Regions from separate parts of the Shewanella sp. AC91-MNA-CIBAN-0169 genome, predicted to be linked through region 3. Evidence: predicted binding sites of a transcription regulator. Region 3 holds the regulator's gene; each other region holds the start of a gene.
The links. Region 3 encodes LexA, which represses DNA repair genes until DNA is damaged. Its sites were predicted from a motif close to TACTGTATNNNNATACAGTA; they were not measured.

Region 1 (5,252 bases), on a different contig from region 3:
GGGTAGTCATACTGCAATTACGTCATTCCTGAGATGCAGCTGATCGGGAATCCAGCTCTTTATTGCAGGACGAAGTCCGTCCTTGTCATTTACGGCGTAGCGTCCTTGATACTTTATATACCCAGAAATGGACTGCCAATTGAAGCGTTTTAGGCATTATTTTAAAGCGATGTTTACCTGTTGATACTCTTTTAGTGCTTGAGAGGTGTTTCCTGAACGAGATTGATTGATGCGACTGTAGTGCGCAATCGTTTTAGCTAAATAACGCATAGCAATGTCTTGCTGTACAGCATCACTCGCTTGCCAAATTACACTGCCTATAGGGTCAATGTCTGTAAGCGGATCATTAGCAACATTCGCGGGGAGTTTGGGATCACGTCTGATATAAAGGATTTCGTAGAAACGACGGTTTTCTTCAATCAGTTTTTCGTCAATTAATTCACAATCAAGCTTGATAAGTTGTTGGCGTAACTCATATTGATGATGAACTGGACACAAGATAAAATCGATTTTTCGGTTCGAATATTGCTGGCAAAGTGACCTAACAAACTCGATCATCAAATCTCCACCCACTCCGGCAATAATCACTAAGGGTGTATGCTCATCTTGATCCAAAGGGATCGCTGACACATCAACACAATGTACCTGCCATTTTGGTTGGTTTTGCTGTGGGTAAAAACGTTCGAGCTTGGCGGTTAACTGCTGCATCAATGCTGGCACAATGTCGACGAAATGGATCATGGCTGCATGTCTGTCTAGCAACGCGGCGCCGAGTAATCCATGGTCGCAACAGCAATCCCAAATATGAGTGTAACCATTGGGGATCATCATGTTGATATGTGCTAAGCGGTGGCCGAGTTTCATCTGTTTGTCGTGTTTGGAAGTGAACCTGCGCATTGTAATGATTTAAGTGACTAAGTGGTTAATTATTTCATATTTGCAGCTTGGCGTATTTAACGCTAATCTATACTGTAAATTTATACAGTTAAGTGGCGCGGTTCATTTCATTGAATATTAGCGACCCAACAGTGGATTATGATTTTATATATTGCTGAAAAACCCAGTTTAGGTCGTGCTATTGCCGATGTTCTGCCAAAACCACATAAAAAAGGTGATGGCTTTATCACTGCTGCTAATGGTGATTGCGTGTCATGGTGTATTGGCCATTTGCTCGAACAAGCAGAACCGGACGCCTATGACGATGCATTTAAGTCATGGAAACTCGAACACCTTCCCATCGTGCCACAAACGTGGAAACTACAGCCAAAACCTAAAACACGCAGTCAACTTACGGTGTTACGAAAATTGGTCAAGCAAGCATCATCGATCATTAATGCTGGCGATCCAGACCGCGAAGGGCAGTTGCTGGTCGATGAAGTGATTTCTTATCTGGGTGTAAAAGGAGACAAGCTGAGTCAAGTTCAGCGCTTGTTAATCAGTGACTTAAACCCACAAGCGGTAAAACGTGCATTAGGGCAATTACGCAGTAACCGAGAGTTTATTCCATTATCGACCTCTGCATTGGCCCGCAGCCGTGCTGATTGGCTATATGGCATGAACATGACCCGAGCCTACACGATTCAAGGCCGTAAAGTCGGCTATCAAGGCGTGTTGTCGGTTGGTCGAGTACAAACACCGTTACTCGGGTTAGTGGTACGCCGCGATGATGAAATCGCTGATTTTACCCCTAAAGCATTTTACGAAGTATTAGCCCATTTATTGACAGACCAACAACAAGCATTCACCGCAAAATGGCAACCTAGCGAAGCATGTCAGCCATATATGGATGAAGACGGACGAGTATTAGCTAAAGGTTTAGCCGAAAATGTCGTTGCCCGTATCAATGGGAAACCAGCGGAAGTCACTAAAATTGAGGCTAAAGATAAGCGCCAAAACCCACCATTACCTTACAGCTTATCGGCACTGCAAATAGATGCAGCTAAACGTTTTGGCCTGTCAGCGAAAGAGGTACTGGATACTTGCCAAAGTTTGTATGAGCGCCACAAATTGATTACTTATCCGCGCTCAGACAGTCGCTATTTACCTAAAGATCAGCATGCTTTGGCGCCAAAAGTATTGGACGCCGTGCTCAAAGGCGCTTCAGGCTTAATTGAGGGTTGTGAGTCTCCTAATAGTAAACTTAAATCTAAAGCGTGGGATGACACTAAAGTAGATGCTCACCATGCGATAGTGCCAACTGAAAAGGTGGCTAATTTATCGACATTATCAAGCAACGAAGCTAAGTTATATCAACATGTGGCAAGGCAATATTTAGCCCAGTTCTATCCCGCTTATATCTATGCAGAAACCGCAGTTGAAGTGACCATTGCCGGTGGATTATTTACCACTAAAGCACGTCAAGATAAAACCTTAGGCTGGAAACAACTGTTTAAACGTTCTGCCACTGCAAATCAATCTAGTTCTAATTCAACTAGCAGCGACGACGACAATGAAGACGCGGTACAGTCTTTACCGCCACTGGTTAAAGGTCAAATTTTGCATTGTCAGCGTGGTGAATTACTACAGAAAATGACCCAAGCGCCGAAGCATTTTACCGATGCGACATTATTGGGCGCGATGACGGGTATTAGCCGTTATGTGACAAACAGCGAGATTAAAAAAATCCTTAAAGAAACCGATGGTTTAGGTACAGAGGCCACACGTGCAGGAATTATTGAATTGCTGTTTAAACGCGGTTATTTAATTCGCCAGGGTAAATCGATATTGGCCACCCCTGTGGGTACTGGCTTAATCCGCAGTTTACCCGAATCAGCAACCACGCCCGACATGACCGCATTATGGGAAAATAGCTTGGATGCTATCAGCCAAAAACGTTTAAAGTATGATGCTTTTATGCAGCCATTGTTGAGCCAATTAGATGGCCTCATCACTCAAGCATCGAGTCAATTACCCTCAGCATTACAAGGTGTTGCCAGTAGCGCGCCAAAGCGCAGTTTTAAAAAAACGTATAAAAAGAAGGCTAAAGCGAAAAGCTAAATTGGCAAGAGTTACTTGCATTACAGTCTAGGTATTTCGGAAATATAACTGTGTTAACTCACCATTAGGAACTTTGTAAATGTCATTGTGAACTTTTAAACCATTAAGTTCATATAGTAGATATTTACAGACAAACATACTAATAACCTAGGAAAATAAAGGAGAGTGTTATGAAAAGCACACTAGTGTTAACGATATTTGCAGCAAGTTTATTGTCTTATGCATCTAATGCCACAGCAGATAAAACCATTTTAGCTGGTGGATGTTTTTGGTGTATGGAATCAGATTTTGAAAAGCTTGATGGCGTAACCGATGTGGTCTCAGGATTTACTGGCGGAAACATCAAAGACCCTACCTATAATGGTAACCACAGTGGTCATTATGAAGCGGTTGAAATAACATACGATCCTAGCAAAGTGAGTTACACCGAGCTGTTAGAACATTACTGGGTGAACATTGACCCTTTTGATGCAAGCGGACAGTTTTGCGATAAAGGTTCTAGCTATTTAAGCGCGATTTTCGTGGCAAATGACACCGAACGACAAATTGCACAACAGTCTAAAAGTGACATTGAAAAGCAATTTCCTAATAGTAAAGTTGTGACGCCTATTTTAAATGCTTCAATTTTTTATCCTATAAAAGGCGATGAAAGTTATCATCAGGATTACTATAAGAACAACCCAATTCGCTATAATGCTTATCGCTGGAATTGTGGCAGAGACAAAAGATTAAATGAAATTTGGGGTGATAAAGCGACACATTAGGCTTAATTTATGGCAGCCGCTACTTGTATTTTGGCGCTTCAGGTACCCCCCATACAAAAGCAAAGGGGTATGAAGGTTGCGAAGAATTTGATTGTGAAAAAGAATGTGAGTGTGAAAAAAAGTTAGAGTGTGAAAAAGAGTTAAACCCTTTAGAAAAAGCACTTTTTGAATTAATCGTTTTTTAGGGTTATGTTGGCGTATAACAACATAACAAAAATATTATTTGCAGGCAGGCAGGCAGGCAGGCTTAGGCACCGACTTGCCGCAGCTACTTGTATTATCACTATTCAATTGAATTATGATTTTATACTGAATCAAATAAAACAAGGAATAGAATTAATGAAAGATTCAAGGAATGAAATAGCGAAATACGGCATAACCTTTGGAACAGCGTTATCTATCGCTATTTCATGGAGTGTAAACAAGTCTGTTTTATGGGCGATTTTTCATGGTTTTTTATCTTGGTTTTATGTCATCTGGCACGTCGTTACGCGATAGTCTTTTGCTTCTTCAACGCTGGAGTTAGCGAACGTTAAAACGTTAATGCCGTAGGCCAGAATTGAATAAGGTTATCGGAATAATAATGAATAAGATGTCATAGTTAGTATTGTCAATCCAACACGCTTTTATCGAGTATGCCTTTCTCTATTAGTTGCAGTAAAATACTGCGAGTTTTGTCTTTAAGCATGTCACGCAGTAATCGCGCTGCGGGTGTAATAGATTGTCTGCTAGGAAATACCAACCAGAGTTCAGTGGATTTAACGGGATAGTCCGCCATTATCCTCACTAGGTTATTGGTCAGTAAGTCATGTGACATGTCTAAGCATGACTTAGCTGATATTCCTTTGCCATTAACGCACCAACGTCTAACTAAGTCTGCATCATTGGCAACCCGGTCACCGGATACTTTTACTTTAATACTGTTGTCAGCTTTGGTGAACTCCCAGATGTCGTGAGTTAAGTTTTGTAATTGATATAGCAGGGCATTATGTTCTGCCAATTCTTGTGGATGTGTTGGGGTGCCAAATTTATCAAGGTAAGTTTGTGATGCACAAATTAGCCTTGGCACATTACAAATTTTAAAGCCGTATAAATTAGCATCATTAGGTGAACCATAACGTAAAGCTAAATCGACAGCGTCGCGATAAAAGTCAACGTTGGCATCACTAATGCTGACTCTCAAACTCACTTTTGAATGAGTATCCATAAATTCATCAAGCCAAGGGATTACAATATTACGCCCCAGATCCGATGATATGGCTAAGCGTAAGTCACCATCAATAATGTCCAGCTCACCTTTCATGTTTTGCTTTGCTTGCTCCAGCATTAACATGGCTTGCTCACACTGCGGTATATACTTTTCGCCAGCGCTCGATAAACGAAGTTGCCGGGTGGTGCGAATAAAAAGTTCAACGCCTAAACTGGCTTCAACGCGTTTTAATGCAGCACTAGCGGTGGCGGTGCGCATGTCTAGATTGGTTGCCGCGGCAG
Region 2 (5,252 bases), on a different contig from region 3:
ACCAATTTTATGCCCTTGATAGCGAATAGCCGCTTTTTCTGACACTTTAGTACTCACAGGCAGAGTGAGGTTGATGACTTTAGCCTGCATGAGTGCGAGTGACTTGTTGTCATATAATCGTAGATTAGGTTGATTATTTTCAGTATCAACTCTGTCGTCTATATGTCCAAGGGTAATACTGCCATTTATTGCACCTTTCAATGGTGCAACATTGATATCGACACCGGCTAAACTGGCATTGATGGCTACAGCGTCATTACGCCAAAAAACCGTAGTGGGCTTAATTAACGGAACAAATTTATTGTCGATATTGATATCGATATTAAATTTATCCGTTTTAGCTAACCAATTGACTTTATTCACTGAGCCTATTTGCATTTTTTTGTAATAAATTGGCGAGCCTTCAGCTAAGTCGGCACCATCAATACTAGTTAAAGTAAAGGGTGTCAGCTGTTGTTGAGCGTAAAGCGTTTGGGCCGATTCAATTGATTCGTGCAGTGTTAAAGTACTATTAGCCGAAAGCAGCATTTCGCTGTTACCCGGAATTAAGCTAATAGCGCCTTCCAACATCGTAGTGAGGTCGCGAGTTTTAACATTAACGCCCTCTAGTGAAGCATTAATGGCTATTGCACTTTCAGGAACAAAGAAGCTTCCCTTAGTCAGCAAACTCTTAAACTCTGGTTGAATTTCAATGTTATATTCAACAGTTGAAAAGTCTTTACTTAAACCAATACTGGTTATCTGCCCAATAGGCAATTGTTTATATCGCACTTGCGCGCCATTACTGACACCTGTGTGAGTCGTGGCAACTACCGTCAATTTAAGTTTGTCTTGACTGAGCAAATCGGGAGCATGTGATGCCAATTCAAATTGCATCGCCTCTTCGGTTATTTGAGTGCCTGGTAAGACATTAATAACACTGCCAGTAACCAGTCTACTGATATTTTTGACACCTTTTAATGATAACTCGGCACCACTTATCCAAAATTGGCTATCGTTGGTAATTAATGCTTTGTAATGATGTTCAACCCGAGCAATAAGCTTCACTCCAGTGCCGGTTAAGGTTACTTTTTCTATTTCACCAATAACGATACCGCGGTAGGTGATGGCGGTGCCTTCATTAACATCTTCACTGCTAGATGCAGTTAAATCAAAATGAACACCTCCAATAGCGGTAAGCTCATCCTCATATAGGTTGTAAACATCACCATTTTGGGCCTTTTCAGTGTAGCTGCCGGTATCAAAGCTGATGCCGCCGGCCAAAATAGACGCGATACTTTCAGTGCTGACTTTTATCCCCGCTAAAGAAGCATCGATTTTCAAGCCCGATACATTCCAAAAATGGGAGTCTTTATTGACTAAATGGGCATATTGTTCTTGAACAAATGCGCTGATAATTATTTGTTTATTTCCGTCGAGGCGATAACTGACAATGCTTCCGACAGGTGCTTGACGGTAAAATACAGGCGAGCCAACATCAATCGAACCCAGTTTAGGGGATTTTAGTTCGATCATGAGTCCTTCACTGCCGGGGAGTATTGCAGGCGCTTCACGTTGTGCTTCAAATACGGTTGCAGAGCGACCATCACCAGGTTGAAGGGCAATATAATTACCAGAAAATAACGTATCGAGCCCTTCAACTCCGGTAATACTTGCTTTAGGTTTTACTAACCAAAAAAGGGTGTTTTTATTGAGGAAAGGGTCGGCACGGTAATCCATAATAACTTTAACGTTTACCCCTTTTAGATCATCGTCAATACCAATGTCAGTGACTTTACCTACCGTCAACCCTTGGTATTTGACCAACGTTTTGCCGATATCAATACCCGTAGCACTAGGGAAATGTATTAATATTTCAATGCCGGATTCTTTAATGCTTTTGACCCCTAACCAGGCACCTAATATCAAAGCAACAACCGGTAATAACCATATTGGCGAGAATAACTTTTTCTTCACAATTTTAGGCGATTCAATTTGTGTCATCAGTGTTTTCCAAGCGGTCCCAAAGTAATCGAGTATCTAACACTTTTGCTGCGACTTGCGTTAGTAAGATAACTAACGCAAATGCTGTCGCGGCAGGTGCAGGTTTTGCGTCTAATAATTGCCCCATATTAACTAAGGCAACTGTTAATGAAATAACGAATAAATCGAGCATTGACCAGCGGCCGATCCATTCAATAATGTGAAACCCAACCATTAATTTTCTTTTTGATATTGGTAAGTTAAAACTAATAGCCGTCAAGTAAGTCGCTAAGCCAATAATTTTAAGCCAAGGTACTAAAATACTGGCAGTGAAAACAATGATAGCAATCGGAAACATACCGGTTTTGACTAAATGACTAATGCCACTAAAAATGGTGTCATTGGTGACCACTCCGCGATTAGTTAACAAGGTAATAGGGTAAATATTGGCGACAACAAGTAAAATTGTCGCGGTAACTAATAAAGCCCAACTTTGTTGGATGCTGGCATAACTACGGCTACTTAATTGACTAAAACAACGTCGACAATGACTGTTACTTGTGACGTTAAGTTTGCGACAAACAGGGCATAAACATAAGCCCATTTTCTTGCCCTGAATATGAGGTAAAACCTCAGTTTTCGGCTCGTTATCGGTATTCGCAGTTTGCTTAGGGCTGTCCACTATATGTTCATTGGATGGTGTAATTGGAGTACTAGGCATCTACATAACTCCACATGTGTTCTAGATTATATTCACGTTGTAAAAATAAGATGATGATAAACAACATTGTAAAACTGAATGTTCCCATACCAAAATACACATCGGAAAAGTCTGATAACTGAAAGGCCGACACGAGAAAACTGATGACATAAATTTCTAACATGGTCATTTGTGATATCAAACCATGATTTTTTAACAATGTAGTGTAGGTTCTTTGCCAAAATGAGTTGTGCAGTTTTAATTTTACAATTACAACTTGAGCCATAATTGACAAAATCAATAGCCCAGGCGCGATAACTGCAGCAACCATTACCGCTAGGCCTACAACCCAATATCCTTCGGCCCAAACCGTCACAGCAGCTTGCAGCACCGTAGTGGTTCGTACACTGCCAAGGAAGTGGATTTCGAGTACTGGCAATAAATTAGCAGGAATAAAAATAATTAACGCCGCAACGCATAACGCTAGCATGCCATTAATGGAGCAATAAGGTGAATCATAGAGCGCCGTGTGGCAACGCGGACAAAGCGCACGGGCACTTGAAGGCAAAGCTCGTTTTCTCACTGCCAAATCACATGATTGGCATAAAATTATAGAATCATGATCATCAAATTCATGCATGAAGAATTAATCTAATCCATAGTAAAACACATTATTGGGTAGCGAAGAGTCAAACCTCTCTGCTTGGCCTTATATTGGCAGAAAAATGAGTTAATTGTTAAATAATCTCGATTTTCTTGTGCTTGATAATATCAGAATAATCAGAACACTTGCATCATAAGTTAACTATGTGAGATTCTATGCACTGTATATAAAAACAGTGAGGATTACATCATGGCAGTGATAACCCAATTTGTCGTGGTCAGAGAAGGGGTGGAAAAGATGACATTTATATCGAAGAAAGAGGCTGATGCCTACGATAAGATGCTCGATATTTCCGATAACCTAGTGCCATTTCTTATTAAGGCAGACCTCGGACTTGATGAAAATAAATGCGAACAGCTGGCATTTTATCTAGCAAACAATAAAGATGAGCTTTCTAACTTGCTAAAAGGCATCGTACAGGTTAAAAACGCTCCTACAGCGAAAACTAAAAAGACTACGGCTAAAACTACATCTGCAGAATAGTCGTATTCATCACTCATTCTTCGATTGAGTGTCAGCTTAAGGAATGGACATGAAAACCGAATTTTACCAAACATTAAATCGTCAAGCACAAGCTTTACTTGAAGGCGAAGATGATTTGATTGCTGCTATGGCAAATTTTTCAGCGTTGCTAAATGACAACCTAGAAGACCTAAATTGGGCAGGTTTTTATATTAAGCGTGGTGAACAATTAGTCCTTGGACCATTCCAAGGTAAAGTGGCTTGTACCCGTATCAATATCGGCAAAGGTGTTTGTGGCACTGCCGCAGCAGAAAATAAAACCCAACGAGTTGCCGACGTTCATCAATTTGATGGCCACATTGCATGCGATTCTGCCAGTAATTCAGAAATCGTGATCCCTGTTAGGCAGGGTAATGAGGTTGTAGCAGTGTTAGATATTGACAGCCCATTACTGAATCGATTCGATCAAGATGATCAAATTGGTTTAGAAAACATGGTAAAAAGTTTCGAAACTTGCCTATTTGGTTAAATAGCGAACAAATTAGATTAAATCATGGTCGCATTCGCTGTCGCGGGCTTTATAATATGCCGCTATACGCATTTGTGCTGGATTTACTGATGAGCGATGATTAAGCTGAGAGTAAGTTTGGTTAAATTGTTAAGGTTTGTTTCAATGACTTTAGCAAACTGGCGGATAGTGATATTTTGTACGTTAAGCCTTAACAGTAAGGTTTAACGAAAGATGAACGACTGCAAGGCAAATTGTATGCCGCATAATCAGTCCCTTTATTAACGTGGAAGTAAAAATGGAATCAACAGACAAGTTGACCGACACCAACGCAATTTTAGCGTATTTATATGAAACCTTTCCTTTATGCTTTATTGCAGAAGGTGAAACGAAGCCATTAAAAATTGGTTTGTTTCAAGATTTGGCTGAACGGTTAGCTGATGATTCTAAAGTCAGTAAAACACAATTACGTGTAGCGCTTCGTCGTTACACAAGCAGCTGGCGCTATTTGAAAGGCGTTAAAGCAGGTGCTAAACGTATAGATCTTGACGGTAATGAATGTGCTGAATTAGAACAAGAGCACATTGACCATGCTATTTTGACGCTTAAAGAAAGCCAAGATAAAGCTAAAGCAAAACGTCAAGCGTTAGCGCCTAAAAAGCCGGCAAAGAAAGTGGCACCTAAACGTGCTCCTGCCGTTAAAAAGGAACGTCCTGCACCGGTAGCGGCTCCAGTGATTAAACTTGTGCCGGCTAAGCTAGAAGATTTAAAACAAAAACAACGCGTTAATGTTAAATTAGGTGCCACACCTGTTCCTGGTGTTGTGACTGATATTAATAAAGAGGATGTGCTTGTTCAATTAGATTCTGGCTTATCCATCAAAGTACGTGCTGAGCACATACTATTATAGAAATTTAAGGAGTACTTGTTGATGCGAAAACTTACCTTGGCCGCGT
Region 3 (5,252 bases):
CATAACCTTGGCCAAAATTGCCTAACTTACGAATAGCACCAAATACCTGCCATACAGATTCTTTTTTCTTTTTCTTACCGCTTAATTCTTTGTGGTACGTCGCCACTTCCATCACATGGTCATAACCTAAATACACGGGTACTAAGGTTACTGGGCGCTCTATCCCACGTAGCACACTGTTAATTGTCATAGCCAACATACCGGTTTTAGGCGCTAGCAAACGTCCTGTACGCGAACGACCTCCTTCAGTGAAATACTCGACCGCATAACCCTTAGCAAATAACTGATCTAAATATTCACGAAATACTGCGGTATAAAGTTTATTACCATTAAAACTACGACGGATAAAGAATGCCCCACCACGGCGGAACATCGGCCCTGCTGGCCAAAAATTAAGGTTAATACCGGCAGCAATGTGCGGCGGAACCATGCCCTGATAATACAAAATATACGACAGTAGCAAGTAATCCATATGGCTACGATGGCAAGGAACGTAAACAATTTCATGACCATCATGATGTAACTGTCTTACTTGCTCGGCACCTTTGATATTGATGCCACTGTATAATTTGTTCCATAACCAAGTCAGGAAACGTTCGGCAATACGCACCAAACTATCAGAATAGTCGGCGGCAATTTCATCAAGGTATTCAATGGCGGTTTCACGCGCTTTCTCGACTGTTACTTTCTTATTTGCAGACTCTTCTTCAATGGCTTTTTTGATAGATTCTGATTTTAATAAAGAGGCAAACAACGCTTGTCGATTCGGTAATTGTGGCCCCGTCATCACTTTGCGTTGACGGCGGAAATGCACACGGGCGACTCGGGTTAATTTGTGAGCAATTCTTTTATCAGTACCATGTTCATCGGCCATATGACGAAGCGATAATGCATTAGAAAACTGGACGAAATTATGGCGTCCTAAAAATAAAATCATTAACCATTTACGTAACCACGTAGGGTTTTCACGTTCAAATACAGCAGCTTTCATGCTGTCTTCTTCTTTACCTGGGGTACGTCCCCAATAAAGGCAAACAGGAACCAACTGTATATCTAATTCAGGGCTCTCGCTATGAAGTGACAATAAACTGGTAAAATAATTAAGGAATTTGTCACCACTTTCACGTTTACCAAATAGTGGTTTGCGGCCCTCTAAACAGACCACACGAGGCACGGTTAAGCCATCAAGCTGTAATGGCTCATAAGGACTGGGCAGACCAAAGCCCTCGGTGATTTCGCTCAACGCGGCAATATCGCTAATAGATTCCGTTTTCATTAAATAAACCAAAGGTTTAGTTGGATCTATATTGAGGTCATCAAAAGGATCGTGAGGGACCACAATGGTCTGTACCATCCACTTTTGAATCCACCTTAATGCTCGTAAAAATATTGAATCTGGTTTTGACATGGTTATTTTCGCAACATAAGCCACTGTAATATTGTCGTATAGGATACCAGAAACCACCCTGCTTACACTATCAGACCGATCTATCTTTACGTTTAAGCTCTCACTATCAGAAATAACATAAGACAGAACATTAGTAATAGTTAATTAAAACATATTGTTGAGTGATACTTAATCAACAAAATACAAAAAATAGTTGGTTAATACTTGCGCGAACACAAACACTGTATATAATGACAGTCACTGTATAAAAAGACAGGAATCATCATGAGACCGTTAACGCCGCGCCAAGCAGAAATTTTAGACTTAATTAAAAACAATATCGCCGAAACAGGTATGCCACCCACTCGTGCTGAAATTGCGAATCGTCTTGGCTTTAAAAGTGCTAATGCCGCCGAAGAGCATTTAAAAGCATTAGCCAAAAAAGGCTTTATCGAGATCATGCCTGGTACCTCAAGAGGCATTCGTTTACCTCATGAAGAACAGGTTGAAACCGGTCTGCCACTCATTGGACAGGTTGCTGCTGGTGAACCTATTTTGGCCCAAGAGCATGTAGAACAATACTATCAAGTCGATCCAAACATGTTTAAGCCCGCCGCAGATTTTTTATTGCGAGTGCGTGGTGACAGCATGAAAAACATTGGCATTTTAGAAGGTGACTTACTCGCTGTACATAAAATGCAGCAAGCACGTAATGGCCAGGTTGTTGTGGCACGTGTTGATGATGACGTCACCGTAAAACGATTTGAACAAAAAGGTAATGTGATTTATCTGCATGCCGAAAATGAAGATTACAATCCGATAAAAGTAGATTTAAGTTGCCAAAGCCTAACCATCGAAGGGCTTGCCGTTGGCGTTATCCGTAATGGAGATTGGTTATGAACAAACTAATGGGCATCGCGCCACGCCACCCGGGCTTATGGGTAGATTTAACTGAAACAGAACTGCATGGCACCCAAACCATTCAAACATTACAAACTGTCACCCAAGGTGAAGCTGAACTGAGCCAATTGTGCAGCCAGTTGGCAATATTGAGCCAGCAAGGCAGATGGATTGTATTAATTAGCCCGCCCCATATTGGCTATAAACATATGCTGGCAAGTGCTGGTGTAAGAATGGATCGCATTTTACTGGTGCACACCAAAGATGAAGTCGAAACATTATGGGCCATGGAGAAAGCGCTCACTAGCGGTACATCGAGCGCAGTAGTAACTTGGACAAGCTCACTTGATGCTCGCGATAGTCGCCGTTTAGAAATTGTCGCCAAAAGTGCACGTGCATTAGGGGTGGTAATTGAAGATGTGAATGCTCACTTACCTCACAAACATCAACTTGTTAGCCCTACTTTAACAAATGGAACAAGTAATTTTTGCTCATTTCACTAAGCACGAACCCTTCATTACCAAGCCCTGTATTGAATTCAGGGTTTTTTTTCATCTTTTTTCAGCCTATTAGCCAACAAAGTGATCTTGATCAATGTTTAATCTACAAGTAATGTGGTTAACAAGGATGAAACATTTTTTATCTTTAATTGGACGTGAATGGCAGTAATCAAGATTACTTTCAGACAAATGAGCCAAATCAAAATTGATAAGTTCAGTAGTAGGTACAAGCGTGGTGCACAGCTAACAATAAAACCGTAGACCGTATGTTTACAGCCACCAAAGTACTTTGAGGTCATCAAACTTTTTTCGGGAACCGAAGAGTTTGCATAGAGCAGAGAATTACTGTGTGACTCTTCTTTGTAGTTGCTATTTGCAATTAGCAGAGGAGTAGTCTTGTGAAGCAATGGTTGTATTGTTTACTGGTGGTGTTTGTAGCACTTCCGCTTGGGGCATCAGAAATGCCCCTCAACATGACTCAAGGCGTGACAGATATCAGTGGCAAGGTTTATGACCTCCACATGACGATTCTTTACATCTGTTGTGCAATTGGGTTAGTGGTGTTTGGGATCATGATTTACTCAATGATTTATCACCGCAAATCAAAAGGCGCTGTCGCGGCCAATTTTCACGAAAGTACCAAAGTGGAAATTGCTTGGACCGTCATCCCTTTCATCATCTTAATCGGCATGGCTATTCCAGCCACCAAAACCTTGATTGCTATGGAAGATCCCAGTGATGCTGATCTCACCATAAAAATTACCGGGTCGCAGTGGAAGTGGCATTACAGCTATTTTGATAAAGACATCGAATTTTACAGCACATTATCCACTCCCAGAGCACAAATTGATGGCAGTGAGGCCAAAGGCGAGCATTACCTCCTTGAAGTCGATAAGCCATTAGTACTGCCTATTAACCAAAAAGTGCGCTTCTTGATGACATCAGATGATGTTATCCATTCATGGTGGGTGCCCGCGTTTGCCGTTAAAAAAGATGCCAATCCAGGCTTTATCAACGAAGCCTGGACCCGCATAGATAAACCCGGTATTTATCGCGGCCAATGTGCCGAGCTATGCGGTAAAGACCATGGTTTCATGCCGATTGTGGTGCAAGCATTATCGGAAGCAGATTTTGATAATTGGTTAGTGGAACAAAAACAACTAGCAAGCAATGCGGCCGCAGCTGCTGAGGCGTCAATGTCTCAAACCTTGTCTATTGAGGAGCTAACCTCACAAGGTGAGCAAATCTATATTGCTAGGTGCGCTGCTTGTCATCAACCCAATGGTGCGGGTCTTCCTGGTGTATTCCCATCATTAATTGGCAGCCCTATCATAAAAGGCCCTGTTAACGATCATCTGAATATCGTCTTAAACGGTAAACCAGGTACTGCAATGCAAGCCTTTGCAAAGCAACTTAGCGCCCTAGAAATTGCCGCAGTAATTACCTTTGAGCGTAATGCGTGGGGCAATAATAGCGGTGATGTAGTTCAAGCTGCTGATATAGGCAACTTTTTAGGCAGTAACGAGGCAAGCACCGAACCAAGTAAAGCAGTAACCGATGCAGCAAGTACTATTGCAGCCAAGACAACTGACATTACCGATGCGGTTACCGACAAAGCCAATCAAGCTGTCGAAGCCGTAGCAGAAGCTGTTGTACCAGAGGATCTGCCCACGTTAACCTTGGAGCAATTAATTGCTGAAGGTGAGCAGGTTTATGCTACGACATGTGCTGCATGTCACCAAGCCACTGGCGCTGGTTTACCAGGCGCTTTCCCTTCACTTATTGGCAGCCCTGTTGTTACTGGACCGGTTAGCGGACATATCGATATCGTTATGCACGGAAAACCAGGTACCGCAATGCAGGCATTTAGTAGTCAACTTAGCCCGCAAAAGATGGCGGCTGTGATTACTTATGAGCGCAATGCGTGGGGCAATAATTCTGGCGAAGCGGTGCAACCTGCCGATGTCGCTAGCCATGGACAGTAGGGGAAAACAATGAGCACAACAACGCACGATACACTGGCTACCGCTCATGATGATCATCATCACGGCGCTCCGAAGGGGCTAATGCGCTGGCTACTCACCACTAACCATAAAGATATCGGCTCGCTGTATTTATGGTTTAGTTTCATTATGTTTCTTACTGGCGGTGCGATGGCAATGGTGATTCGAGCTGAATTATTTCAGCCTGGATTACAGCTAGTAGAACCTAACTTTTTTAATCAGATGACCACAGTTCATGGCCTCATCATGGTGTTTGGGGCGGTGATGCCCGCTTTTACCGGGTTAGCAAACTGGTTAATTCCAATGATGATTGGTGCCCCAGATATGGCACTACCGCGAATGAACAACTGGAGTTTTTGGATTTTACCCTTCGCCTTTACCATTTTATTAGGTTCACTCTTTATGGAAGGCGGCGGCCCTAACTTTGGCTGGACATTCTATGCTCCGCTCTCAACCACCTAT

Region 1: AAEY98_RS14880 (DNA topoisomerase III) is a predicted target of LexA. The motif match lies at 968-987, and genes of this name have one in related genera.
Region 2: AAEY98_RS10780 (YebG family protein) is a predicted target of LexA. The motif match lies at 3,485-3,504, and genes of this name have one in related genera.

What each region holds. Positions count from the first base shown of each region.
Region 1 is NZ_JBEOPM010000017.1:48,121-53,372, forward strand. It holds gene AAEY98_RS14870 (hypothetical protein) at 1-6, shown strand, start outside; gene AAEY98_RS14875 (tRNA (adenine(22)-N(1))-methyltransferase) at 157-864, opposite strand; gene AAEY98_RS14880 (DNA topoisomerase III) at 1,036-2,997, shown strand; gene msrA (peptide-methionine (S)-S-oxide reductase MsrA) at 3,168-3,761, shown strand; gene AAEY98_RS14890 (LysR family transcriptional regulator) at 4,372-5,252, opposite strand, start outside.
Region 2 is NZ_JBEOPM010000010.1:116,180-121,431, forward strand. It holds gene AAEY98_RS10765 (PqiB family protein) at 1-1,983, opposite strand, end outside; gene AAEY98_RS10770 (paraquat-inducible protein A) at 1,970-2,566, opposite strand; gene AAEY98_RS10775 (paraquat-inducible protein A) at 2,676-3,302, opposite strand; gene AAEY98_RS10780 (YebG family protein) at 3,516-3,809, shown strand; gene msrC (free L-methionine (R)-S-oxide reductase MsrC) at 3,859-4,317, shown strand; gene proQ (RNA chaperone ProQ) at 4,595-5,206, shown strand; gene prc (carboxy terminal-processing peptidase) at 5,228-5,252, shown strand, end outside.
Region 3 is NZ_JBEOPM010000003.1:90,966-96,217, reverse strand. It holds gene plsB (glycerol-3-phosphate 1-O-acyltransferase PlsB) at 1-1,408, opposite strand, end outside; gene lexA (transcriptional repressor LexA) at 1,673-2,287, shown strand; gene AAEY98_RS04470 (cell division inhibitor SulA) at 2,284-2,790, shown strand; gene coxB (cytochrome c oxidase subunit II) at 3,186-4,772, shown strand; gene ctaD (cytochrome c oxidase subunit I) at 4,782-5,252, shown strand, end outside.